DNA from 2 places in the Shewanella sp. 10N.286.52.B9 genome. Region 2 is predicted to be linked to the other one. Evidence: predicted binding sites of a transcription regulator. Region 2 holds the regulator's gene; the other holds the start of a gene.
The links. Region 2 encodes sigma-54, which starts transcription at its own class of promoters, with help from an activator protein. Its sites were predicted from a motif close to GTTGGCACGNNNNTNGNNT; they were not measured.

Region 1 (7,927 bases), on a different contig from region 2:
TTTATTGCTGGCGACCTTGATTTTTTTAAGTGTAGATGGTCATTTATTGATGTTTAAAATGCTGGTGGCCAGCTTTGAAACCATTCCGGTTTCAACCGAAGGCTTTAGCATTGCCAATTATAAAAAACTTACCGAGTTTGGCAGTTATATGTTTGGCGCGGCGTTAACCATGTCAATATCAGCGATTGTGGCATTATTGCTTATTAACCTCTCGTTTGGAGTAATGACCCGGGCTTCACCGCAGTTGAATATTTTTGCCATCGGTTTTCCAGTGACTATGGTCAGTGGCTTATTTATTCTCTGGCTGACCCTAGGCCCTATCATGTCTCATTTTGATCAGGTGTGGCTGCAAGCCCAGCTGCTGATGTGTGATATTTTACAACTGACCTGTCACATTGACGGTTCCATAAGCCAGTAGGGACAAGATGGCAGAAGATACCGGTCAAGAACGCACCGAGGACCCCACCGCCAAGCGACTGGAACAGTCCCGTGAAAAAGGTCAGGTCGCCCGCTCTAAAGAGTTAGGAACCGCAGCAGTATTATTAGCATCTGCTGTGGGGTTTGCGTTTGTTGGCCAAGATCTGGCGCGCAGCTTACACAGCGTGATGACGCAAATGCTCACCATGGAGCGGGATCAGATCTATGACACCAACTCTATGTTCCTAGTTTGGGGGGTTATTGGCGCTGAGCTTGCTTGGCCATTATTCAGTTTCATTGCTTTTCTCGCCTTTATTGCCTTTCTTGGCAATATTGTCTTAGGCGGTATTACTTTTTCGGTTAAAGCTTTTATGCCTAAGGGCAGTAAAATGAACCCTGCTAAAGGCTTTAAAAGAATGTTTGGCACCCAGGCCTTAGTTGAACTAACTAAAGGTATTGCTAAATTTTTGGTGGTGGCAATATCGGCGTATTTTTTATTGTCGTTTTATTTTTACGATATTTTGACCTTATCTATGGGTCATTTACCGGGAAATATTTACCACGCGCTGGATCTATTGGTATGGATGTTTATTTTATTGTGTTCATCAATGCTATTGATTGTGGTGATTGATGTGCCATTTCAAATATGGAACCACAATAAACAGCTTAAAATGACCAAACAAGAAGTTAAAGACGAGTATAAAGACTCTGAAGGTAAGCCTGAAGTAAAAGGCCGTATTAGGCAATTGCAGCATGAGATGGCCAATAAACGCATGATGTCTGAAGTGCCCAATGCCGATGTGATTGTGGTTAACCCAGAGCATTACGCTGTGGCAGTAAAATATGATGCCAGTCGTTCATCTGCGCCATTTTTAGTGGCAAAAGGGGTTGATGATGTGGCCTTTAAAATTCGCGAAATAGCCCGAGAGCACGAAGTGCCAATTGTATCAGCGCCGCCGCTAGCCAGAGCCATATATCATACAACTAAAATTGACCAACAGGTACCGGAAGGACTATTTACCGCCATTGCACAAATCTTAGCTTACGTATTTCAGTTAAAACAATACCAAAAGGGTCGCGGTAAACGTCCAAAACCTATTCCGCTCAATCAACCTATTCCGGATGATTTAAAACATTAGCTGCGGTGTTTTTAGGCACTCAAACCGCAACAGCTGCTATTAACTAATAGCTTGGCTTAGTAATTGCATTTCGCTGATGTCAGCGTCAAAAATATTACGAAAGGGTTTACGGTTAATGGATGTAAAGACAGCGCTAGGTCAAGCAAAGCAAATACGATTTAGCACATTCAAAGGTATTGGTACCCCTTTATTGGTGCTGGCTGCATTAGGTATGGTGGTATTGCCGATGCCGCCATTTCTGCTTGATATTCTATTCTCCTTTAACATTTCCCTCGCTTTAATCGTGTTACTTGTCGCTATTTATAGTGATCGCCCACTAGATTTTGCCGCATTTCCGACTGTTTTACTGGTGGCCACCTTATTACGCTTAGCATTGAATGTGGCCTCAACACGAATAGTGTTACTTGAGGGGCATAACGGTGGTGACTCCGCGGGTAAAGTGATTGAAGCCTTTGGTTCGGTGGTGATTGGCGGTAACTATGCTGTGGGTTTAGTGGTGTTTTTAATCCTGATCATCATCAACTTTGCCGTAGTAACCAAAGGTGCGGGGCGTATTTCAGAAGTGAGCGCACGTTTTACCTTGGACGCCATGCCGGGTAAACAGATGGCCATTGATGCCGATTTAAATGCCGGTACATTAACTCAAGATCAGGCACGTATTCGCCGTGCTGAAGTGACGAAAGAAGCTGACTTTTATGGCGCGATGGACGGTGCGTCAAAATTTGTGAAAGGGGATGCTATTGCTGGGATTATGATTCTGGTGATTAATATCCTTGGCGGTTTTGTCATCGGCATGGTGCAGCACGGCTTGGATTTTTCAAGCGCGGTGGAGATTTATACCTTACTGACCATTGGTGATGGTTTGGTGGCGCAAATACCCGGATTGCTTTTATCTATCGCCGCCGCCTTGATGGTGACGCGCCAAAATGAGTCTGGCGATATGGGCGGGATGATGATCAGCCAAATGTTCCATAGTCCTAAGTCTATGGCCATTGCATCAGCCGTGCTTTTTGTTATGGGTGTTGTACCTGGTATGCCACATTTCGCGTTTTTAACGTTTGCATTTATTACCGCAGGCGCAGCTTACTTTATTTATAAACGCAATAACGACAATAAAACCCTTGCGCTAGAAAAAGCAGTTAAAGGCCCAAGCGATGTCAAAGAGGCTGAGCCCAAAGAGCTAAGCTGGGAAGATGTACATCATGTAGACACCATTGGCCTTGAAGTGGGCTATCGACTTATTCCGCTGGTAGATAAAGGTCAAGGCGGCGAGTTACTCAGTCGAATTAAAGGGGTACGTAAAAAATTATCGCAGGAATTGGGCTTTTTGGTACCGGCAGTGCATATTCGTGACAACTTAGATTTATCCCCCAACTGCTATCAAATATCCTTAATGGGCGTGGTAGTTGGCGAAGCAGAAGTAAGACATGATTGCGAGTTAGCGATTAATCCAGGTCAGGTTTACGGCAAGCTTGATGGCATAGAGACCAAAGATCCAGCTTTTGGTTTAGAAGCCGTTTGGATAGCTCCAGCGCAACGTGAACATGCGCAAACATTAGGTTATACCGTGGTTGATACCGCGACTGTTGTTGCTACTCATATAAGCCAGTTACTGACCAATAATGCGGCTAAATTATTGGGCTATGAAGAAGTGCAGCAGTTAATGGATATGCTATCGAAAAACTCGCCGAAGTTAGTGGATGGCTTTATACCAGACGTTATGCCGCTAGGTTCAGTGGTAAAAGTGATGCAAAACCTTCTTAATGAAGGAGTTTCTATCCGAGACTTGCGCACAATCGTGCAAACACTGTTAGAATACGGCAGCAAAAGTAATGATACTGAAGTGTTAACCGCTGCAGTACGTATTGCCTTGAAACGAATGATAGTGCAAGAGATCTCTGGGCCCGAATTGGAAATCCCTGTCATAACATTGGCGCCAGAGTTGGAACAGATGTTGCACAAGTCTATGCAGGCAACCGGCGGTGAAGGGCCCAATATTGAGCCAGGCCTTGCAGAACGTATGCAGAAGTCATTATTAGATGCTTCTCAGAAGCAAGAAATGGTCGGTCAACCAGCCATTTTATTGACATCAGGCATGCTTAGGTCAACTTTGTCGCGGTTTGTGAAATACACCATTCCTAATTTACGGGTTATTTCTTACCAAGAAATACCCGATGAAAAGCAAATACGCATAGTATCTGCAGTTGGGCAATAGCAATGACTTTCAGTTTGAAAGAGGTACGTAGTGAAAATTAAACGATTTTTTGCCAAGGATATGCGCTCAGCATTAGCTCAAGTCAAAGAGACTTTGGGCTCTGACGCGGTGATCATGTCGAATAAGAAAGTAACTGGTGGCATCGAAATTGTTGCAGCAGTTGACTACGATGAGCCTAAAGTTGATGTTGCAGTAAAATCGCCCGTTGCAGCCTTTATGAATGTGACTGAAGACCGTGTGTCAATTGGTGCTAATAAACCTGCTATTAAAGCACACACTAAAGTCAGCCCACCGCCAGTAGCTGATTCATTACAGGCGTTATTAGAAAAGCAGCATAGCCGCCTGCAGCAACAAATTTCCCAGCAACATGAAGAGCCGGAATTACCAGATTGGGCTAAACAGTTAGAAGCAAGCAAACCTGCAGCTAAAGAACCAAGACAGCATCAGCAACACATTGAGCCGTCTAGATCTCCAAATAAAGGTCATTCAGCTGAAATGGAAGCAATGCGCGAAGAGATGGCGTCACTGCGTGGTTTGCTAACTCATCAAGTTTCTTCATTAATGAAAGAACAGAAAAAACGCACCGATCCTGTGGGCGCGATGCTTGAAAGTAAATTAATTGCCGCAGAGTTCTCGCCTGCTGTCGCTGCCAAGTTATCCAGCCTAAGTCAGCAGTTTTCTCCCGCCGATTTAGTCAGAGCCTTACCCCAAAGTTTGGCCAACCTGCTCGATAACCAAGGTGACGATATTGTGCGCACTGGTGGCGTAGTCGCATTTGTCGGTCCAACTGGTGTCGGCAAAACCACTTCATTGGCTAAAATTGCTGCCAGATTTGCCGCTCATCATGGCCCAGAACAAGTTGCGTTAATTACCACAGATCATTATCGTATTGGAGCCTTTGAGCAATTGGCAACTTATGGCAAAATAATGGGCTGTCCAGTTAAACAAGCACATGATTTAACTGAATTAGAACAAATTCTTTATCAGTTTAAGAATCGTAAGTTAGTATTGATTGACACTGCGGGTATGGGGCAACGAGATTTACGCCTTTATCAGCAATTAGATGATTTGATGGCAAACACCAGAATACCCATTCGTAGTTATTTGGTGATGTCGGCAACCTCTCAACGAAGAGTGTTACTCGATGCCGTAGAACATTTTAAAAGAATCCCGTTATCTGGGTGTATACTGACAAAATTAGATGAGTCAGTATCTATTGCTGGCGCATTAAGTGTATTAATCCAAAATGGGTTGCCACTAAGTTATGTTACTGATGGGCAACGTGTTCCAGAAGATATGCAGGTTGCCGATACGCTTTCATTAGCAAGACAAGCGTTAGCAGCACTTAACGAAACAAAACCTCAAACGTCACCTGACACTGCGTGGTCAAATGACATGGCCTATGCATTCGAGTAAAGATATGACCCGAGATCAAGCAAGTGGTTTACGTATGATGAATCAACCAAATAACGATAAAGTAAAAGTAATTGCAGTCAGCGGTGGTAAAGGCGGCGTGGGTAAAACCAGTGTGTCGATTAATACCGCGGTAGCACTTGCTGAGAAAGGCAAACGGGTTTTAGTACTCGATGCCGATTTAGGACTCGCCAACGTTGATGTGATGTTAGGTATTCGAGCTGAGAAAAACTTATCTCACGTATTATCTGGCGAAGCAGAATTAGACGACATTATTGTTCGAGGCCCGAAAGGCATTGGTATTGTACCTGCCACATCAGGCACTCAAGCGATGGTGGAATTGACCCAAGCGCAACATGTTGGATTAATTCGTGCCTTTAGCGATATGAAAACCCAGTTTGATATTTTAATCGTTGATACCGCAGCGGGTATCTCTGATATGGTGCTGAGTTTTTCCCGTGCCTCACAAGATGTATTGATTGTAGTTTGTGATGAACCGACATCAATAACCGATGCCTATGCCCTGATCAAAATATTAAGTCGTGAGCACGGTGTGTTCCGCTTCAAAATTGTGGCAAATATGGTGCGCAGTTTGCGAGAAGGCATGGAGTTATTCGCCAAGTTAAGTAAAGTAACCGATAGATTTTTAGATGTGGCTTTAGAGCTTGTTGCGACAGTGCCATTTGATGAAAATTTACGTAAATCAGTACGTAAGCAGAAGTTGGTTGTGGAAGCATTTCCAAAATCACCAGCAGCCATTGCTTACCACGGTTTAGCCAATAAAATCATGAGCTGGCCTGTGCCACAGCAGCCTGGTGGTCATCTAGAGTTCTTTGTTGAACGTCTTGTTCAGCGCAAAGAAGTAAAAGAGGATACACCGAGTGAATAAAGCCGCCGCGTATACTCAGTTTGATAATAAAACCTCAATTGTTGAACAGTATGCACCGCTGGTAAAAAGAATTGCACATCATATGTTGGCAAGGCTGCCAGCATCGGTACAACTTGATGACTTATTGCAAGCTGGGATGATGGGGCTGCTGGAAGCATCATCAAAGTTTGATGGCTCTAAAGGCGCCAAATTTGAAACCTTTGCTGGGATCCGAATTCGTGGTTCGATGATCGACGAAATTCGCCGTGGTGATTGGGTGCCGCGCTCGGTACATCGTAACCAACGCCGTGTTGCACAAGTTATCGATGAACTGGGTCAAGAATTAGGTCGTGATGCCAGAGATACTGAAATCGCAGAAAAATTGGAAATATCTCTTGAAGAGTATCACCATATTTTAAACGATGTTTCAGTAGGAAAAGTTATTGGGATTGAAGACTTAGGTGTTTCAGAAGATGTGATTGTGTCTGATGAATTAACTGAGGATGAAAGTTTTGATTCTTTAGCCGAAGTGCAGTTTAAATCGGCATTAGCACAAGCAATTACCACATTACCCGAAAGAGATGCGCTAGTTTTGTCGCTATATTATGACGAAGCGTTAAATTTAAAAGAAATCGGTGCCGTTCTTGAGGTCAGCGAGTCGCGTGTTAGCCAGATCTTAAGTCAGGCAATGCTGCGTCTCAAAGGCAAACTCAAGCATTGGACACAGGTATAATTACTAATAAGAGCAACGAATTAAGCTCACCGGAGGAAACCTTGGACAAGAATATGAAGATACTGATTGTTGATGATTTTTCAACAATGAGACGTATCATAAAGAACTTGTTGCGAGACTTGGGATTTAATAATACTCAAGAAGCAGATGATGGCAATACCGCACTACCGATGTTACAAAAAAGCGATTTTGACTTTGTCGTAACCGATTGGAATATGCCGGGTATGCAAGGGATTGATTTGTTAAAAGCCATTAGAGCTGACGATTCATTAAAACACTTGCCAGTATTAATGGTAACAGCAGAAGCAAAACGTGAACAAATTATTGCCGCAGCGCAAGCTGGCGTTAATGGCTATGTGGTTAAACCTTTTACCGCAGCAACGTTAAAAGAAAAACTCGATAAAATCTTTGAACGTTTAGCCTAAGCAAAGGATAAGTTATGCAGGCAGCAATATCAGGGCTCATAGATCTTGAGCAAGCCCAGCAACTTGTTAAATTGCTTGAAGATGGACAACAAGAGCAAGCTGATGCGGTCATTCGTGACCTGTCAGTGCCAATACAACGTGAACTGTTTGATGAAGTTGGCAAGCTGACCCGTCAGTTACACAGTTCACTAAATGACTTTCAATTGGATACCCGTCTGGTTGAACTTGCTAACCATGAAATACCCGATGCAAAAGAAAGACTCAACTTTGTCATTGATATGACAGAGCAAGCTGCAAATAAAACCATGGATGCAGTTGAAGAATGTTTACCTTTGGCCGATACAATAATAAATAACATTCAATCGGTCACGCCAATGTGGGACAAATTGATGCGTAGGGACATTTCCTTAGTGGAATTTAAGTCCTTGTGTCATGACGTTCAACATATCATGTCCCATAGCGAACATGATTCAAATCGACTAAGAGAACTGCTCAATCAAATATTGATGGCGCAAGATTTTCAAGATTTGACTGGCCAAATGATCCGCCGAGTTATTGACTTAGTCATCGAAGTTGAAAGCAGTTTAGTGTCTATGCTGACAATCTTTGGCGAAAATGCAGCCGACTCGGATCGAGTCATTGATGATAATAAAATTGAAGCAGAAGGCCCTATCTTAAATGCTGACACCCGCGAAGACGTGGTGACTGGCCAAGATG
Region 2 (20,913 bases):
TGGTAATTTGCTTTGAATAGGCCACCGTTTTGGCTGGCGTTGTGGTTAGCTTATTCAATGCCAAGCTCTCTATGGCGGGCGCTGACTTTGTGCTTAGAGTTGTTGAAACGTTTAGCGAGCTGATCGGCAATATAAACCGAACGGTGCTGACCGCCAGTACAACCAATGGCAATGGTCAGGTAGCTGCGGTTATTACGCTCTAAATGTGGCATCCAAGTGTCAAAAAGGTTTTCAATTTGCCAGATAAACTTATTCACCAAAGGCTGTCGCTCTAAGAACTCTTGCACGGGCGCATCTAGGCCTGTGTAGGGCCTTAACTCAAGCTCCCAGTGCGGATTCGGTAAAAAGCGCACATCAAACATAAAGTCTGCTTCAGCCGGCATGCCATGCTTAAAGCCAAATGACTCAAAATGTACCACTAATTCTTTATCAACACTGCCTAGCAAGATTTGCCGAACATGATCGCTCAATTCGTAGATATTAGTTTGCGAGGTGTCGATATAGTGATCAACCATTTTGGCTATGGGTTCGAGTAACCGCCCCTCAAGCTTAATGGCTTCTTGTAACGAAATTTGATTCTTAGACAGTGGGTGTAATCGGCGGGTCTCACTAAAACGCTTCAGTAACACTTTATCGTTGGCGTTTAAAAAGAAACTGGTAATGCTGGTATCGTCAGACAGTAAAGCAATTTGCTCTTTGAGTACTTTGCCTTGCTCTTCGATATTACGCACATCGACGCTAATGGCGACAAGCTCGTTACTATCTTTAAGCTGTTCAAGCAGGCTGCCAATCAGTGGCAGTGGCAGGTTATCAACACAGTAATAACCTAAATCTTCAAGCACTCTCAGTGCGACTGATTTTCCTGAACCTGAACGTCCCGATACGATGACAAGTTTCATGCAGTAATAACCTGATAAAGTTCTGTAGCGTCATGACTCTTTCGAAGTCGTTTAAGTATCAATTTATCACTGAGTTTCTCTGCCATGCTAGATAATGTGCTTAGGTGTTGCTGGCACTGATCTGCAGGTACAAGAAGCGCAAATAAAATATCTACAGGTTGCTTGTCTATGGCATCAAAGGCGATTGGCTCTTCGCATTTGATTAAAATAGCAATGGGTTCTTCGATATTATCTAAGCGCCCATGTGGAATTGCTATGCCATTTCCTATACCTGTACTGCCCATTTTTTCACGCGCTATTAGACTTTCAAAAATAGCCTGTGAAGAAAGGGTTGGGTACTGGGCAGCCATTAAATTGCTGATTAATTCCAGTACCTTTTTCTTACTGCCCGGAGTGGCACAGGTAGTGCACGCCGGCTGCAGGATGGTACGAAGTTCCATCGTTAATGCTTAGTGAGTTTCTCTTTATGTTTAATTACCTGACGGTCTAGCTTATCTATCAGGGCGTCTATTGCCACATACATATCAGCGTTACGCGATACAGCAAACACTTCACCGCCTTTTAGGTGCAGTTTGGCTTCGGCAATCTGTTGTAGCTTTTGAACATCGAGCACAACGTGAACATTATTGATCTGTTCGAAGTGTCGTTCAAGCTTTGAAAATTTTGTTTGCACGTATTCCCGTAAAGATTGAGTTATTTCAATATGGTTTCCAGTCAGGTTAATTTGCATAGGTCATCCTCCAATAACAAAAGTTATAAGCTTTTGCGTTGGTTTGAGGGAGGGATGAGCATTGCCTCTCGATATTTGGCTATCGTACGTCGAGCAACGTTAATCCCTTGTTCAGCCAATAGTGTCGCCATTTTACTATCACTAAGAGGCTTTTTCGGGTTTTCTGCAGCTACGAGCTTTTTAATAAATGCGCGAATTGCTGTAGAAGAGCATTCTCCACCATCATCGGTACTTACATGGCTTGAGAAAAAATATTTTAGTTCAAAAAGTCCACGGGGGGTATGCATGTATTTTTGGGTCGTGACCCGTGAAATGGTCGACTCGTGCATTTCAACCGCTTCAGCAATATCATTGAGCACCATCGGCTTCATGGCTTCTTCACCGAACTCAAAGAAACCTTGCTGAAATTGTACGATACAGTTAGCCACTTTTAGTAAGGTTTCATTACGGCTATCGATGCTTTTGATAAACCATTTAGCTTCTTGTAAATGACCACGAATAAATTGGCTGTCAGCTTGGCTTGAACCGCCTTTGGCCATAGCTGCATATTGCTGATTAACGCCAATTTTAGGCATGTTATCGGGATTTAGCTCGACCACCCAGCGACCATTCTTTTTAAGTACAGTAACATCAGGAATGACGTACTCATCTTTAATGGGGGTAATTTGCAAGCCTGGACGTGGATTGAGCGTTTGAATAAATTCAATGGCTTCACGTAAATCATCTTCTTTAAGCTTGGTTTTACGCATCAGTAACCTAAAGTCACGACCGGCGATTAAATCAAGATGATCTTTAATCAGTAACTTAACATTATCTATGCAAGGAATTTCATTAGGGTATTGGCCTAATTGAATTAATAGACACTCACTTAAATCTCGCGCTGCAATGCCGACGGGATCGAAGTGTTGTACCCGTTTAAGTACAGCTTCAACTTCATCGAGTTCGATATCGTCAGTGCCTAAGGATTGCAAAATGTCTTCAACGCTCTGGGTGAGGTAACCGCGCTCATCAATGGCATCAATAATGGCGGTTGCAATCACTAAGTCATTTTCAGAAAAGGGAGTGAGGTTTTTTTGCCATTCAAGATGCTCATACAAGCCTTCACTGGTTTCGCCTTGAAACGGCATATCATTACCGCTCGATACTGCGCCAGAGCCAGAAGTAGGCGAGGCGGTATACACCTCATCCCATGTGGTATCCATAGGGAGTTCTTCAGGCATAGAATCTTTAGTGAGCGATTCAGTGGTATCAACCGTTGAGGTGTCTTTTTCTATGGTGACTTGGCTATTATCACTAAAATCGGTGTCAGTTTGCAGGGCGTTTTCTTTTACGGGCTCTTTGGCTTTAGTGAATTCGTCTTCAAGCTCTAATAGCGGGTTTGAATCAAGTGCTTGTTGAATTTCTTGCTGTAGCTCCAATGAGGAAAGTTGCAATAAGCGAATCGCTTGTTGCAACTGTGGGGTCATGGTTAAGTGTTGACCCATTTTGAGTTGGAGTGAGGCTTTCATGTACCGCTTGTCCCTAATTGAATTACATCATCGCGACGAACAGTGTGGGCGCTAGTTTATGATCCTAGAAAAATAGACTAGATTAAGGTTTGTTGTTGGCCGCGAATGCCATACTAAAAACTGAATAGTGCTAACTATAGCTTGAATTGTTCACCTAAGTATACCGACCTAACTTGCTGATTGACTAAGATCTCAGCAGGTGTTCCTTCAGCAATCAAGTTTCCGTGACTCACAATATATGCTCGCTCACACACATCAAGTGTTTCACGGACATTATGGTCGGTAATTAGCACCCCTAAACCACGGCTTTTAAGTTGTTGAATAATTTTCTTGATGTCGATTACTGAGATAGGATCTACCCCTGCAAAAGGTTCATCTAATAAAATAAACTTAGGATTTGCCGCTAATGCGCGTGCAATTTCAACTCGGCGACGCTCGCCTCCCGATAACGCCATACCTTGGCTATCACGGATATGAGTTATGTTAAATTCTTCTAATAAATGTTCCAGTTCTTCAATGCGCTGCTCATTTGATAAGCTTTTGCGAGTTTGAAGCACTGCCATTATATTATCGTGTACTGTGAGCTTACGAAAAATACTGGCTTCTTGAGGTAAGTAGCCAATGCCTTTTCGGGCGCGCAAATGCATTGGATCTGCGGTTAAATCATCTTCATCGATCAGAATGCGGCCCTTATCACTTTTGACTAGGCCTACGACCATATAAAAGGTGGTGGTTTTACCCGCACCATTAGGGCCAAGTAAGCCAACAATTTGGCCGGTTTTTACCGTCAGGCTGACATCTTTTACTACCTGGCGACTTTTATAACTCTTAGCGAGATTTTCAGCGGTTAACGTAATTTGGGTCATTAGTCATTTTGCTCAGCTGCTGGGGCTGACAATGTCGCCTGCGCCTCAGCGTTAAGTGATTCAGTTACTTCGGGTGTTTCAGTTGAGTTCACAGCCTCTACAGCAGATAAATTGTTGTTTTCAATTATAGCTGGTGGCGTGTCATCACCGGGTTTAGCGCTGTCTGGTAAATGTGGTTGCTCATCTTTTTTCTTTTCAGAATCAATCAAGTCTGGGTGACTTTCTGGTTGAAAAATAGTGATAACCCGATCTTCACCAGTACCGGTGCTTTCAGCAATTAACTGCTGCTTTTCAATGTTGTAGCTAATTAGGTTACCAGTAACCTGGCTGCCAGCTTGGTCCAATTTAGCATTACCCGTTAAGGTTAAAATGCTAGTGGCAAGCTCATATTTAATTTCATCGGCACTGGCAGTACCAATACGGCCATCATCTAACTCTTGGGAAAATGTCGCAGGGTTACCTGTGGCAATCATGGTTTTTTGGGTGCCGCTTTCGGTGCCAAATGCGCGTAATTCGTCGGCATTAATGTTAATCGACCCTTGAGTCACATTAACTGGGCCATAGAAGATGACCTGATTGTTTTTTATGTCAGCTTTTTGGCTCACAGCTGCGACTTTAAGCTCTTGCTGTAAATCGCCTTCTTTTGCATAGGCGCTGGCAATACTGACTACACTGAGTAGTGAGGCAATCAAAAGTTTACTTTGCTTCATACGTTCCTTCTACTTGACTTAAAAGTTCAAGTTCTTGAGCATTTAAATCAGCATACAGGCCTAAACCTTGTATATTAAAATCTGACCCAGTAACAAAAATTTGTCTATCTGAGGTCAAAATCATGGTGTTCATATCGAGTGCCAACATGGTGGTTGTCAAAGATTGTAATGGCTCGTCGATGTTTATTGCATCAATAATAACATTATTTTCTAAAACTACTTTGCCTGTTTCATTATTCAGCTTGCCTAAATCTGCGCTTAATTGCCATTCGGCTTCACCATTTTCAGGATAAATAAGGTAGACAGGCTCAGTAAACATGGTTTCATTACTTTGCTGAAAGTGCTCCATGTATTTCGCTGAGACTCGGCTTTGCACTAAACCTTGCTCATTAAATTCAGTGGTGCGTAAGTCATTGGCGATAAAATCAGGGCGAGCAGGGGCAGGCAATTTACTTGCCTCCATCTGACTACGTTTAATTTGTACTTGCCAATAAAGGACTAAGGCTGCGCCAAAAAATCCGATAATAGCGAAGGTCACTCGGCTCATATACTCATTCCGTGGGCATTTTCAAACTTATCTTGGCTAAGTAATAGCAAATCGGTGAGTTCACGTAATGCGCCATTTCCGCCGTTAATGGTGGTGGTCATATGGCAATGTTGTTTAACATAAGGATGGCCATCAGCCACACAAACTGCAAGGCCAACCTGTTTCATCACAGGTAAGTCAACCATGTCATCACCAATATAGGCGACTTCATCTGGGCTAACGCCATAGGTATCTAACAGGCTTTGGTAAGGCACTAGTTTATCATCAACACCTTGATAAATATGAGTGACACCTAAAGCGGTCATTCTATTTTCCACAATGGCAGATTTACGCCCGGTTATCACAGCAACATGAATATTACTGGTTAAAATAGAGCGAATGCCATAACCATCACGGGTATGAAATGCTTTTAACTCTTCCCCTGCATTACTTAAATAAATACGGCCATCGGAAAATACCCCATCGACATCGCAAATAAGCAGCTTAATTTTTTTGGCTTTTTGCCAAACATCATCAGAGATTGGGCCGTAAAAACCTTGGTGCAGTGTTTCGTGTAATGACATGTTAAATGACTCCAGCTTTAACCATATCGAGCATGTTAAGTGCGCCGACTGGGCGTTGGTTCTCGTCTACGACAATTAAACCGTTAATACTTTTTTCTTCCATAATCTGTAATGCTTGCGCGGCTAAAATACCTGGGCTGATGGTAATGCAGTTGGTTGTCATTACATCGGCAATAGCGGTAGTACGCAGGTTCACTTCAGCATCGATGACGCGGCGTAAATCACCGTCAGTAAAGATCCCGACTAGCTTGTCTGCATTATCGATCACTGCAGTCATACCTAAACCTTTATTTGAGATCTCATATAGGGTTTCAGTAATGCAGAGCTCACTTTTCACCTGTGGAATATCAGCGCCTTTGTGCATTACATCGCTGACTTTAAGTAATAGTTTACGACCTAAAGATCCACCAGGGTGGGATAGGGCGAAATCATCACGGGTAAAGCCTTTCGCTTGCAATAATGCTACGGCCAAGGCGTCACCCATCACCAAGGTTGCGGTAGTGCTTGATGTTGGTGCTAGCCCTAATGGGCAGGCCTCTTCAGGCACTTCAATACATAAATGCAGTTTAGATAGCTTGGCCATATTGGATTCTGGTTTACCCGTAATCGCGATTACCGGGACCCCCATGCGCTGTATAACGGGCATTAAGGTGAGAATTTCACTGGCTTCACCAGAATTTGATATGGCTAAAATAATATCATTTTTTGCCAGAGCGCCTAAGTCGCCATGGCTTGCTTCGCCAGGGTGAACAAAAAATGCAGGCGTGCCTGTGCTGGCGAGTGTGGCAGAAATCTTATTGCCAATGTGGCCAGATTTGCCCATGCCCATGACAATGACTTTGCCTTTACATTCTAAAATGAGTTCACAGGCTTGGCCAAACTCGTCTGAGTCTACATATTGATAAAGGTTATCTAATGCTGCCTTTTCAATATCAATGACTTGACGACCCCATTGGCGCAATTGTGTTTGTTCTGTCATATGTATCTCTCTATTGTCCAAAGCGATTTCGGGTTACGCTTTGGTGAGTCACACATCTTTATGCCCCATTATTGTGATTGAAATAAGACAACTTGGTACGCAATAAAGACGATTAATAAAAGGGCTCCATGCCAGCGAGTAAGCTGCTTTTTAGCGCCACTCGATAATACCAGTACTGCTAATGCGGTGCTGGTTGCTAGTACCATGTAAAAATCTCGACCGCTTGCATTTATGTCGATTTCACCTGGGGCAATCAGCCCTGGAATGGCCAGCACTGCTAAAATATTAAAAATGTTTGAGCCAACAATATTACCAATCGCGAGGTCGTCTTCTTTTTTTAGGACGCCAGCGATGCATGCTGCTAGTTCCGGTAAACTGGTGCCAATGGCAATAATGGTCAAGCCGATGACCAGATCTGACAAGCCAAATGTCTTGGCAATGCCTACCGCGCCCGTCACCATCCAGTCTGCCGAGAGTGGCAATAACACCATACCAACAATGATCCAGATAATAGCATGTAATGTGCGTACATTTTTAGGGATCTCTGCGTCAGACTCATCAGCTAGGACATCTTTTTTCTTATTTCGCATCGCGCTCCAAATGAAATAGCCCATCAAGGCGAAAAATGCGATTAATAATACCCCTCCTTCAACACGGGTGAGCATGCCATCGTGAATAAGGTAGCCAGCTAATACGGTTGCCGCAATCATGATTGGAATTTCACGCTTTAAGGTTTCTGAGCGAACTGAAATAGCCCCAAACAATGCGGTAACCCCTAATATCAAGGTGATGTTAGCCACGTTTGAGCCGAGCACGTTACCAATTGCAGTATCGCTCATGCCTTCCATTGATGCGGTGGCAGCAACCAGCATTTCTGGCGCTGAGCTGCCCATGGCCACAATGGTTAAACCGATTAACATTGGTGGCAGGCCTAAGTTTCTAGCAAAGGCGGCAGCTCCGTAAACAAAGCGATCTGCGCTCCAAACTAATGCGCCCAATCCGACGATGAGCATCATGATATTAAAAAGCATCTTGTTCCAATTATTTGAGTTATGGCGATATTTTTGTCAGATATTAACAAAAATCGTCGCTATTGCGAAAATTGTTAGGGATTGTAACGCATGGTGATTGATTTGTTGTAGGTTCTTACACAATTTCGTACACTTCAGCTCTACATCTCGTTCTCTAGGAAGGCTATTATTTCCTCTATAGACATGTCTACTCCAAGTTTAGAGCCCACTAGGTCAGCCCTTGTAGAAGTTAAGAACATGGGCTTTAGCCGAGGGACTAAGGTTATCTTTGATGATATCAGTCTCAGCATTCCAACTGGCAAAGTGACCGCCATTATGGGGCCAAGTGGCATAGGTAAAACCACCTTACTTAAACTTATCGGCGGTCAATTAACCCCTGATAGTGGTGAGGTGCTTTTTGCTGGGCAAAACATTCACCAACTGAAGCGGCAACAATTATTTGAGCAGCGAAAGCGCATGAGTATGTTGTTTCAAAGTGGGGCGCTTTTTACCGATATGAATGTGTTTGATAATGTGGCGTTTGCGCTGCGTGAGCACTCAGGGTTAGCTGAAACTATTATTCGTAAGATTGTGTTGATGAAGCTGCAAGCCGTGGGGCTGCGGGGCGCCGCTCTGATGATGCCCAATGAGTTATCCGGCGGCATGCAGCGCCGAGTTGCATTGGCGCGGGCGATAGCACTTGAGCCTGAAATGATTTTGTATGACGAGCCTTTCGCCGGTCAAGATCCTATTTCGATGGCGGTGCTGGTGAAATTGATTGGCGAATTATCTGAAACATTGAGGCTGACTTCGGTGGTCGTGTCCCACGATGTGGATGCAGTATTGAGTATTGCCGACTATGTTTATGTTATCGCCGAGAAAAAAGTAATCGCTTCAGGCACGCCTGCTGAATTACGGGCTTCAACCAATCCACAAATTGAGCAATTTATTCATGGAGCACCCGATGGGCCGGTGGCTTTTCATTATCCAGCTGAAGACTATCAACAGGAGATGTTAAGTGGACGTGATTAACTTTATCAGTAATATTGGCCGCTTTGCTTTGGATTTTATTTCAGGTCTAGGCCGAGCAGGGCTGATGTTATGGGGCGCTATTGCCCGTTGGCCGAATGTTAAAAAAGATATTGGCTTAATCACCAAGCAAGTTTATGTGTTGGGTGTTCGCTCCATGGTGATCATCATAGTCTCTGGCCTGTTCATCGGTATGGTGCTGGCATTACAAGCTTATACGGTACTGGCTGATTTTGGCACGGTCGAAAGCCTAGGGCCCATGGTGGCATTGAGCTTATTAAGAGAGCTTGGTCCTGTGGTTGCGGCATTACTTTTTGCAGGGCGCGCAGGCTCGGCATTAACCGCTGAAATTGGCTTAATGAAGTCAACCGAGCAGTTATCAAGCTTAGAGATGATGGCGGTTGACCCTTTACACCAAATCATAGCGCCACGTTTTTGGGCGGGGGTTATCACCCTGCCATTATTAGTGATGATGTTTTGTCTTGTTGGCATTATCGGCGGTCATTTAGTGGGAGTTGAATGGAAAGGCATTGATAGCGGCTCTTTTTGGTCAATTCTGCAAGCATCGGTTGAGTGGCGCCAAGATATTGTAAATTGTTTAATCAAAAGTGTGCTTTTTGGCGTAGTGGTAACCTGGATATCTTTATATCGTGGTTATGAAGTCATTCCCAACCCCGAAGGCATTAGCCGAGCGACCACATCCACTGTGGTTCAGGCGAGTTTAGCAGTGTTAGCGCTCGATTTTTTACTGACAGCGATTATGTTCGGCAATTGATGTTAACTGCTGAGTGTTAGCGGGAGGTAAGTTGGGTAAATTTTGCATTCATTAATTAAAGTGGTTTAGTCGTATGTTGACACGGAAAATAGAGTTATTGGTTGGATTGTTCTTATTGTCAGGCTTAGTGGCATTTTGTGTGCTGGTATTTAATGTGGCCAATGTTGAGCTTAAGCCTAATCAGGCAACTTACAGTTTACACGCTGAATTTAGCAATATCGGTGGCTTAAAAGTACGCTCGCCAGTGAAAGTGGGCGGGGTGGTTGTCGGAAGGGTAACTGATATTCAGCTCGACCCCAAAAAGCTTGTACCGATAGTGAGCATCACTATGGATAAGCAATATGATCAATTTCCAGAGACCAGCAGCTTATCGATTTTAACTGCAGGTTTATTGGGTGAGCAGTTTTTGGGGTTAACCCCAGGCTTTATGGATGATGATATTGAGATGCTCGCTGATGGCGATAAAATTTATGACACGCGCTCAGCATTAGTACTGGAAGACTTAATCGGTCAGTTAATCTATAGCATGTCATCGGATGATAAGTAGGAGCGGTATATGAAGCAGTTTATTCGCGTTATGTTAAGTGTCTTTTTATGGTTAAGCATCAGCCAGCTTGGTGCTGCAGAGCTGACGACTGATGACATAGATACCCATGATCCGTTCAAGCTGGTGCAGCAAGTATCAGAGAAAACCTTTGCGCGTTTTGATAAAGACAAAGCCCTCATTGACAATGATTTAAGCTATTTAAAAGTTATCGTTCGCGAAGAGCTTATGCCCTATGTTGATTATAAATACGCCGCGTATAAAGTGATGGGGCAATACCTGCGTGACACGACTCCTGAACAACGTCAGCGGTTTGTGGATGCTTTTGAAGGTTATTTAGTGGCTACCTATGCCCAAGCCTTTACTGAGTACACTGGTCAGCAAGTACAGTTTTTCCCGGCTGCTGATTTTAGTAACGAGAAAATGATCGATGTCCGCGTCGAAATTATTGAAGATGGTCGCCCGCCCATTAAAGTGGTGTTTAAAGCCAGACGTCTAAAAGATGACAGCTGGAAAGCGTTTGATTTGGTGGCGGAAGGCGTGAGTTTACTGGCGTCAAAGCAATCAGAAATTTCCAATTTAATTCGCCAAAAAGGCGTCGATAAGGTCATCGACATGCTTTATGAGCGCACCAACCAAAATATTCGCTTAGATCAGGACGAGGGCAATGCTGCGTGATTGAATTTTCACAGCAAGGTGATATTTGTCACCTAAAAGGGCAATTAACTCAGGTTGAGGTCAGAGAATTGTGGCCAAATCAACAACAATTGTTTACTGATACGACTCAAGTGTTAGACTTGTCTGCTTTAGAGTATGTTGACAGTGCAGGCGTGGCCTTATTGCTTGAACTAATATGTTTAGGTCATTGTCATGGGGACAACACTCAGCCAAGGAGCTTGGCTAATCCGAGTAAGCATCTAAAAAAACTTATCGAGTTGTATGATTTAGAGTCCTTTTTCATAGAACAATAGCATTGAATTTAAGGTAGCACATTTCATGGATTGCAAAGTAATTGAGCAGATTTTATCAGAGGCGTTAACCCTAGATGAAGTACATGTGACTTCAGATGGTAGCCACTACAAAGTGGTTGCAGTTGGCGAAATGTTCGACGCTATGAGTAAAGTGAAGCAGCAGCAGACCATTTATGCACCACTGAATGAACATATTGCCAGTGGTGAGTTACATGCGCTTACTATCAAGACTTTTACGCCGACTCAGTGGAAGCGTGAAAAATTATTTAATATGTAAGCGTAATACTGAGTGTAGAGAATTAGTGTGGATAAATTAACAATACAAGCCAGCAAGCCCCTTGCCGGAGATGTGACCATCTCTGGCGCCAAGAATGCGGCTTTGCCGATCCTGTTTGCTGGTGTTTTAGCTGAAACTGACTTTAATATTTCGAATGTACCTAACCTTCGCGATGTAAAAACAACCTGTGAATTACTTCGCTGCCTTGGTGCTGATGTCACTGAGTTAGGCAATAGCCAATATCGGATCTCAACCACTAATCTCAAAGAGTTTTGTGCGCCATACGATTTGGTTAGAACCATGCGCGCCTCTATTTTGATTTTAGGGCCGTTACTGGCTCGATTTGGTACCGCTGATGTTTCATTGCCTGGTGGCTGCGCGATTGGCGCAAGACCTGTGAACTTGCATTTGCAAGGGCTAGAGCAAATGGGCGCTACTATTGAGGTAAAAGAAGGTTATATTAAAGCCAGAGTTGATGGCCGCTTAAAAGGCGCGCATATCTTTATGGATATGGTCAGCGTTGGTGCCACTGAAAACCTATTGATGGCTGCGACCTTAGCTGATGGTGAAACCATTATTGAAAATGCCGCTCGCGAACCTGAAATTAATGATTTAGCACATTGCTTAATTGCAATGGGCGCAAAAATTACCGGTGTTGGCAGCGCAACCTTGCGTATTCAAGGGGTTGAGAAACTCTCTGGTTGTAACCACAGAGTGATGCCTGATCGCATCGAAACCGGCTCATTTTTAGTGGCTGCAGCCGTGACGCGCGGAAAAATTCGCTGTCTAAGCGCCGATCCTTCAAGCCTAGAAGCAGTTCTGGCAAAACTTGAAGATGCTGGCGCGGTGATTAATACTGGCGACGATTGGATTGAACTTGATATGCAAGGCAAGCGCCCTAAAGCGGTTAATATTAAAACTGCGCCATATCCTGCTTTTCCGACGGACATGCAAGCGCAATTTTGTGTGTTAAACGCATTAGCTGAAGGCACCAGTCATGTGACTGAAACGATTTTTGAAAATCGTTTTATGCATGTACCTGAGTTAAGCCGTATGGGCGCTGAAATGGAGCTAGAGGGTAACACCTGCATCATTAATGGTATTGAGCGCATGAACGGTGCGCAAGTGATGGCGACAGATTTACGCGCTTCAGCGAGTTTAGTGATTGCAGGCCTTATGGCTGACGGTACGACAACCGTTGATCGTATATATCACTTAGATCGTGGTTATGAGCATATCGAAGATAAGTTTAAAGCCATCGGCGGTGAAGTGGTTCGTATTGCATAAGCTGTAGATTGCTTAAGTTGTTTGCCAAAGCTTTATAGTAAAGAATAAAAAGTCAGTTACCTAAGGTAGCTGACTTTTTTATGATTAAATGGTTAAGTTGTAATTTGTGCTTAAGGTTCGACAGCCTTCTCACCAATAATCACTGGCACATCATAAGACTTACCTTCGCGGATGATGGTCATTGTGATGCTATCTCCGGGCGCTGTTTCAGCAATTCTATCCATCAGCATTTCAACCCCAGGAACACTCTCTTCTGCATAAGCGATAATCACATCTCTTGGACGCAGTTTCGCATCTGCCGCAGGCCCTTTGGGATCAACAGCGGTGACCAATACGCCTTTTAAATCCGGTAAGTTGAGGATTTGCGCCATAACAGGGCTTAACGGCTCGCCTGAAATCCCTAACGCGCCACGAATAACGCGGCCATTTTTAATCAACTTTCCCATAATGCTGTGAGCCAGTTTAATTGGGATGGCAAAGTTAATACCGTGCCCGCCACCTTCATCACCGATTTGAAATGCCGCAGTATTAATACCAATTAGTTCGCCAGTGGTGTCGATAAGTGCACCGCCAGAGTTACCGGCATTAATGGCTGCATCGGTTTGTAAGAAATCAAGATAGCCTGAACTTAAGCCGTTTCGGCCGGTTGCACTGATAATACCTTGGGTAATGGTTTGGCCTAAGTTGTAAGGGTTACCAATGGCAAGTACCACATCGCCCACTTGTGCAGGTTTGGATAAATTGATCGGCACGATAGGTAGATTATCGCCTTCAATTTTAAGGACCGCTAAATCGGTGACTGGATCTGAACCGACAACTTCTGAGGTAAATTTTCGGCCATCTTGTAGCGCGATAACAATTTCATCGGCTTTTTTAATTACATGGTAATTGGTTAAAATGTAGCCTTCTTTACTCATGATAACCCCAGAACCCAAGCCTTGAAGCGAGCTTGAATTTAATGGGCTATTTTGATCTAAACTAAGGCTATAAATATTGACCACAGCAGGGGCTGCTCGACGAACGGCTTTAGCAAAGGATAAGTCATTGTGGTGCTGGGTAGTGGTTAAGCCATTATTGAAATTACTGTTGTTGGTTATCGAAGTAACAAATATGAAAGCGGCCGCCATGACTAATCCAAATGCCACAGCTTTGGTCAAATATAAAATTGTGTCTTTGAAATTCATTGGCTGACTAAATTATGAAAAAGTACCCAAGATATTATCATGATTAAAAAAATTAAGCATCGTAACAGGGCTACGATGCTTATTGGGTAAAACAACAGGGTTTATTCGGTGCTGCTTTAACGCAGTACCAAGTAAAGCAGCTTATTGTCACGAAATATTTTCAATGCGACCGCGCCTTGCTGAGTCTTTAGCTGCTCTTTTAAGTCTTTAAGGCTTTTTACTTTACTGCGATTTAGCCCGACAATTAAATCGCCTTTCTCGAGTCCATTTCTGGCGGCTGGCGATCCTTGAGCCACTTCAGCAATTTCAATACCTTTACGGCTATTACTTAACTCAGCCCCTTCAAGCATTGGGTGTAATGCATCAGCACTGGTGCCTGAACTGCTATTTGACTCACCAAGGGTGACATTAATGGTTTCATTATCACCATCGCGAATGATGCCAATTTTAACTTTAGCACCAGCGCCCATAGTGGCGACCTTTGCTCGCAAGGCTTGGAAGTTTTTAATCTGCTTACCATTGACACTGACAATGATGTCACCCGCTTCTATACCTGCTTTGTCTGCGGCGCTATCAGGCATGACTTCACTAATAAAACCGCCATGCTGGGTTTCTAGACCAAATGCTTTGGCCAATTCGTTATCTAAGTCTCGGCCCATAACGCCAAGCACGCCACGTTTAACTTCACCATGCTCAATAATTTGATTAATTAGGTTGTTAACCATATTAGCCGGAATAGCAAAGCCAATACCGACGTTGCCACCACCGGGGGCCACAATGGCGGTATTAATACCGATTAACTCACCGTTAAGATTAACCAAGGCGCCGCCTGAGTTACCACTATTAATCGCGGCGTCAGTTTGGATAAAGTTCTCCAGCATTTCAATCCCTAAACCGCTACGGCCCAAGGCGCTAACAATACCTGAAGTCACGGTTTGCCCTAAACCAAATGGGTTACCAATGGCGATAGCAAAATCGCCGACACGGATATCATCAGAGTTGGTTTGTTTCACTTGGGTAAGGTTTTTCGCTTCTATTTGTAATAGCGCAATATCAGATTCAGGATCTGAGCCAATGAGTTTTGCGTCAATCTCACGACCATCATGTAAACCAATTTTAATTTCATCAGCACCATTAATAACGTGGTTATTCGTGACGATGTAACCCTCTTTGGCGTTAATGATGACCCCTGATCCTAAGCCTCTAAAAGGGCGTTCACGCACTTGTTCTTGGGGGGCGTTAGGGCCAAAGAAATATCGAAACACATCGGGAATTTGTTGTTTAGAGGTTTGGGTGCCGCTGACTGCAACAGAGACGACAGCGGGAGTTGTTTTTTCTAGCATGGGAGCGAGGCTAGGTAGCGCTTGACCATTAACAGTTTGTGGAATTGCAGCTTGGGACAACGCCGGCATTAACGATAAAGAGGCGGATAATATCGCTGCTGAAACTAAGGTTAATTTGGGTTTCATTGTTTCTTGCTCCTTGAAAATTAATCTTTGCTTATACACATATTATGGGTGACTGGCGTAAATACAACTTCAGTTTAGCTGTATTGACTATATAACCTCGGAGTGTTCTAAGTTTCAATAAGTTCAGCCATCATTAACAAAGGTTAATTTTTATGTGGTTTACCGTTACGCCGGCTAAGGGTGATATGTTATGGTTGTGTGGAATTTTCAGCAGTATATAGAGAGTAGTCCCCGTGTCGCAGTTAAGCCCTTGGCAGCATTACCAGCAAGATTTAACCCGTGAAGGTTTCTCCCATGATTTAGCCCAAGAGCAAGCGGTAAAGTCATTGCAACGTGTTTATGAAGAACTTATCGCAGCCGATGTTCAGCAGTCCTCATTGAGTCGGCTTTTAGGTTCAATCGGCCTTAAAAAATCAGCCCCTAGCGTCAAAGGTTTATATTTATGGGGCGGAGTAGGTCGTGGTAAAACTTACTTGATGGATACTTTTTTTGATGCGCTGCCAACAGAGAAAAAACTGCGGGCCCACTTTCATCGCTTTATGCACCAGCTACACCATGACTTAGGCGAACTTGACGGTGTTCAGGACCCATTAATTACTATTGCTAACAAAATGGCGCAGCAATATAACATCATATGTTTCGATGAATTTTTTGTTTCTGACATTACCGATGCCATGTTATTGGGCACCTTGTTCCAACACTTATTTAAAGAAGGGGTCGCGTTAGTGGCCACCTCAAACATCATTCCCGATGACCTCTATAAAAATGGCTTACAGCGCGCAAGATTTTTACCCGCAATCGCCTTAATAAACCAAAACTGCGAGATCCTTAATGTGGATTCGGGTATTGATTATCGCTTACGAACCCTTGAGCAAGCTGAGATTTACCACTACCCACTGGATGAGCAGGCTGACACCAACTTGTTAAGCTATTTTGCCCAGCTTGCTCCAGAATCAGAAGTATTCACTGACGCCATTGAAATTGAAGGCCGTGAGGTGAATATTCGCCAGCAATCCCAAGGGGTGCTATTGGCCAACTTTAGAGACTTATGTGACGGCCCTCGATCCCAGCGCGACTATATGGAAGTGGCTCGTTTGTACCATACCGTTCTATTAAGTGGGCTTGAACAAATGGGCTCAGCCACAACCGGTGATGATATTGCTCGGCGATTTCTCGCGATGGTAGATGAATTTTATGAGCGTAATGTGAAGTTAATTATTTCTGCTGAAGTTTCATTAGAAGATATTTACACAGATGGTTTACTCAGTTTTGAGTTTAGACGCTGCCGCTCAAGATTGATTGAAATGCAATCACATGACTATTTAATGTTGGAGCATTTACCATAAATAGTTATTGAGGGATGAAATCAGCTAAAGCACCAGAGAAGTTTTTTAGAAAACTATCAGAAATTAGGTGATTTTTAACTCAGCTTTGTCTATAATCCGCCACCTGCCCTCGTTACTCCACCGAATTTGGGTGGACGATTTAAACCAATTTCAGCTCGAAGGGGCTTTGAAATGGTCATTGTGTTGTTTGCATTCCGCATTCAGCATTGAGACAGAATTTTAAACATTGGGTTTTTGTAAAAATGAAGACTACATTTACTGCTACACCAGAAACAGTCACACGTGACTGGTTCGTCGTTGATGCCGAAGGTAAAACTTTAGGTCGTATCGCTACTGAAATTGCTACTCGTTTACGTGGTAAGCACAAGCCAGAGTATACTCCTCATGTTGACACTGGTGACTACATCATCGTTATTAACGCTGAGAAAGTTACTGTGACTGGTAACAAAGCTAAAGGCAAAATTTACTACTCACATACAGGTTTCATCGGTGGTATTAAGCAGATTTCTTTTGAAAAGCTGCAAGATCATAAGCCTGAAATGATTATCGAGAAAGCAGTTAAGGGTATGTTACCAAAAGGTCCTTTGGGCCGTGCTATGTTCCGTAAGCTTAAAGTTTACGCTGGCACTGAACATAACCATGCTGCACAACAACCTCAAGTTCTTGATATCTAATACGGGAGTAAGCTAATGTCTGCAACTCAGTACTACGGCACTGGCCGTCGTAAAACATCAACTGCTCGCGTATTCGCTAAAGCAGGTAGTGGTCAAATCGTTGTTAACCAACGTCCACTAGATGTATATTTTGGTCGTGAAACTGCTCGCATGGTTGTTCGTCAGCCTCTAGAGCTAGTTGAAATGACTGACAAACTTGACATCTATGTAACTGTTAAGGGCGGTGGAACCACTGGCCAAGCAGGTGCAATTCGTCACGGTATTACTCGTGCATTGCTTCAGTTAGACGAAGCTCTACGTCCTTCTTTACGTTCTGCTGGTTTCGTTACCCGTGATGCTCGTAAAGTTGAGCGTAAGAAAGTTGGTCTACGTAAAGCACGTCGTAAGCCACAATTCTCAAAACGTTAATACGTTTTCAGAATTCAAAAAACCCAGCTATATGCTGGGTTTTTTATTGGCTTTTTTTAGGTAAAAACGCCAATTAGTCATTCGATGTAATGCGATGACCGCTTAGAAGCGTTATGGTGTAGTCGATGTTTTTTGCTAATGTGTAAACCAAATAGTGGAACTAGACCATGAATTTTCAAATGTTGATGTTTGCCATGGGGCTTGTTTTGGTACTTGAAGGTATCGGACCCTTATTATTTCCGCTGCAATGGAAAAAATATTTAGCCGAATTTTCGATGCAAAATAAGAATAATCTCAGGCGGTTAGGTGGCTGCCTAGTCTCTGCCGGCATAGTACTATTAATAATTTTCGCATAAAATACTTGCATATTACCCCCCTAAATCTGTTAAAATTCGCCTTTATACCGCAACCTTGCAGCAGACGATGGGCAAAAACGTAGTAGTACTCGGCACTCAATGGGGTGACGAAGGAAAAGGTAAGATTGTCGACCTTCTAACAGAACAGGCAAAATATGTAGTTCGTTACCAAGGCGGCCACAATGCTGGTCATACTCTGGTAATTGACGGCGATAAAACCGTACTTCACTTAATTCCGTCAGGGATTTTACGTGATAATGTGAAATGCATTATCGGTAATGGTGTGGTATTGGCTCCTGATGCTTTGATGAAAGAGATCAACATGCTTAAAGAGCGTGGAGTTCCTGTCGAAGAGCGTCTTCTTATTTCAGAAGCATGTCCACTGATCCTACCTTTCCATTGTGCTCTTGATGTAGCTCGCGAAAAAGCGCGCGGCAATCAAGCTATCGGTACAACGGGTCGTGGTATTGGTCCAGCTTATGAAGATAAAATTTCTCGTCGTGGTCTACGCGTTGGTGATTTGTTCAATGCAGAGTTATTCGCAGTTAAATTAAAAGAAGTGATGAAATATCACAACTTTATGCTGACTGAATACTATGACTGTGACGCAGTTGATTATCAAACTACCCTTGATGATGCATTAGCAATTGCTGATTATCTTAAGAGTATGTGTACTGATGTTACTGAATTACTTGATACAGCCCGTAAAGCGGGTGAGCCTATCTTGTTTGAAGGTGCACAAGGTACATTACTTGATATCGACCATGGTACATACCCATATGTGACTTCATCAAACACTACAGCAGGTGGCGTCGCTACCGGTTCTGGTTTTGGTCCTCGTCACTTAGATTATGTTCTAGGTATCATGAAAGCTTACACTACACGTGTAGGTGCAGGTCCTTTCCCAACAGAGCTTGAGAATGAGATCGGTGATTACTTAGGTCATAAAGGCCAAGAGTTTGGTGCAACTACTGGTCGTAAACGTCGTCCAGGTTGGTTAGATGCTGTGGCAATGCGCCGTGCAGTTCAAATCAACAGTGTTAGCGGCTTCTGCCTAACTAAACTTGACGTTCTTGACGGTCTTGAAGAAGTTAAGATCTGTGTTGGTTACCAGTATCCTGATGGAACTGTAGAAACTGTCACACCACTTGCAGCTGAAGGTTACGAACAGGTTACTCCTGTATTCGAAACTATGCCTGGCTGGAGTGAGTCTACCTTTGGTGCGACTTCAATTGAGCAACTGCCACAAGCAGCGCTTAATTATATTGCTCGTATCGAAGAGTTACTTGAAGCGCCTGTTGATATCGTATCAACCGGTCCTGACAGAAACGAGACAATCGTATTAGTTAATCCATTTAACTAACACATAAAAAGGCCGCTATTTAGCGGCCTTTTTAATATGCAGAATTAACAAACCTTAGACGATAAAATTGAAACTGTAACTCCGCGCAATTTCTCTTCTTTTTACTGCTTTTTTAAAATCATTTTGGCAATTCAAATAACCACTAAATATTGTTGTTTGTGCAGTTAATACTCAAGATATAGGCTATAATGCCGATGCATAGAGTAACTAAAGTGTCATTGAGAATCGTTATGCTGCGTTTATGTTTGTTGGTGTTGTGCTTACTGCCGAATTTAGCTGTTGCTGAATTAACCGCGGTGGATATCTATGGTGATGAGCAATTAATTAAATTGATCCGCAATGATGTTTATTTAAAGCAAGTTAAACGCGATGACTGCCAACTAGTGCAAGATATTGAAGCTAGAGCAGAAGTACTCCAGCAGCCCATGTATCAGTTTTTATGGGCCGAAATGCTCAACCATGGTGTGTGTGTAGATAAACACGCTTCCCGTGGCATGGCGTTATTACAAACTGCTGCAGAGCAAGGTAGCGCTGAGGCGATGCTGAAACTGGCCGAATATTACTATCACGGTGAAATGGTAGTGCAAGACAAAAATCGAGCAGTGCAATATGTGATGCCGGCAGCAGCCAATGGCGATCTGCCTGCAAGATTGATGTTAGTTCGCCTATACGGCGAAGGTTATGGTAGCCCTGTTGATTATCAATTAGGTTACCATTGGTTATATAACAGCGTATTTAATGATGCCGCGACACAGAAAAAAGCCACATCATTATTGCAGATGTTAGCCGCTAAAATGCCCGCCAGTATAATAGAGCGAGCACAGCAGCCACAGCTGCACAACCGCTAAGACTCCCACGAGGGAGTAAATTATTTGGAAATTGAATGATCATCGATCCTCATTTTGAGAGAGAGCAAGACAAGTACGAAAACCCAATCCCAAGCCGTGAATACATACTAGAGTATTTGCGTGAGCAAAAGTCACCTGTCACCAGAGAACATATCGCCGCCGCGCTAAAAATGGTTGATGAAGACCACTTAGAAGCGTTAAGAAGACGACTGCGCGCCATGGAGCGTGATGGGCAACTGGTTTATACCCGTGGCCATAGTTATGGTCTTCCTGAAAAAATGGATCTGCTTACCGGTACGATTATCGGCCATCGTGATGGTTTCGGATTTTTTAAATCTGATGAAGGCGGTGACGATCTCTTTATTAATAATCGTGATATGCAGATGTATTTTCACGGTGATAAAGTGTTGGCGCAAAAAGCAGGTTCCGATCGCCGTGGACGACGTGAAGCGCGTATCGTTCGTTTAGTGCAGCAGCGCAGCGCGCCATTAGTCGGCCGTTATCATGTTGATGCTGGCATGGCATTTGTGATTGCCGATGACAGACGAATTACCCAAGAAATCTTGATTG

Region 1: a site for sigma-54 is predicted at 1,607-1,625, ahead of flhA (flagellar biosynthesis protein FlhA). Genes of this name have one in related genera too.

What each region holds. Positions count from the first base shown of each region.
Region 1 is NZ_MCTY01000047.1:60,580-68,506, reverse strand. Features, by position in the region: gene fliR (flagellar biosynthetic protein FliR) at 1-418, shown strand, start outside; gene flhB (flagellar biosynthesis protein FlhB) at 426-1,556, shown strand; gene flhA (flagellar biosynthesis protein FlhA) at 1,672-3,771, shown strand; gene flhF (flagellar biosynthesis protein FlhF) at 3,802-5,187, shown strand; gene BCU91_RS04065 (MinD/ParA family protein) at 5,192-6,073, shown strand; gene BCU91_RS04060 (RNA polymerase sigma factor FliA) at 6,066-6,785, shown strand; gene cheY (chemotaxis response regulator CheY) at 6,827-7,210, shown strand; gene BCU91_RS04050 (protein phosphatase CheZ) at 7,225-7,927, shown strand, end outside.
Region 2 is NZ_MCTY01000190.1:37,310-58,222, reverse strand. Features, by position in the region: gene BCU91_RS14360 (HPr family phosphocarrier protein) at 1-25, opposite strand, end outside; gene rapZ (RNase adapter RapZ) at 51-899, opposite strand; gene ptsN (PTS IIA-like nitrogen regulatory protein PtsN) at 896-1,339, opposite strand; gene hpf (ribosome hibernation promoting factor) at 1,342-1,629, opposite strand; gene BCU91_RS14340 (RNA polymerase factor sigma-54) at 1,653-3,137, opposite strand; gene lptB (LPS export ABC transporter ATP-binding protein) at 3,272-4,003, opposite strand; gene lptA (lipopolysaccharide transport periplasmic protein LptA) at 4,003-4,713, opposite strand; gene lptC (LPS export ABC transporter periplasmic protein LptC) at 4,700-5,260, opposite strand; gene kdsC (3-deoxy-manno-octulosonate-8-phosphatase KdsC) at 5,257-5,823, opposite strand; gene BCU91_RS14315 (KpsF/GutQ family sugar-phosphate isomerase) at 5,825-6,802, opposite strand; gene BCU91_RS14310 (calcium/sodium antiporter) at 6,871-7,833, opposite strand; gene BCU91_RS14305 (ATP-binding cassette domain-containing protein) at 8,017-8,844, shown strand; gene mlaE (lipid asymmetry maintenance ABC transporter permease subunit MlaE) at 8,831-9,616, shown strand; gene mlaD (outer membrane lipid asymmetry maintenance protein MlaD) at 9,690-10,163, shown strand; gene BCU91_RS14290 (ABC transporter substrate-binding protein) at 10,194-10,838, shown strand; gene BCU91_RS14285 (STAS domain-containing protein) at 10,835-11,131, shown strand; gene BCU91_RS14280 (BolA family protein) at 11,157-11,408, shown strand; gene murA (UDP-N-acetylglucosamine 1-carboxyvinyltransferase) at 11,436-12,695, shown strand; gene degS (outer membrane-stress sensor serine endopeptidase DegS) at 12,806-13,879, opposite strand; gene BCU91_RS14265 (DegQ family serine endoprotease) at 13,996-15,348, opposite strand; gene zapE (cell division protein ZapE) at 15,582-16,694, shown strand; gene rplM (50S ribosomal protein L13) at 16,937-17,368, shown strand; gene rpsI (30S ribosomal protein S9) at 17,384-17,776, shown strand; gene BCU91_RS14245 (DUF2065 family protein) at 17,944-18,132, shown strand; gene BCU91_RS14240 (adenylosuccinate synthase) at 18,200-19,495, shown strand; gene BCU91_RS14235 (SEL1-like repeat protein) at 19,690-20,343, shown strand; gene rnr (ribonuclease R) at 20,379-20,913, shown strand, end outside.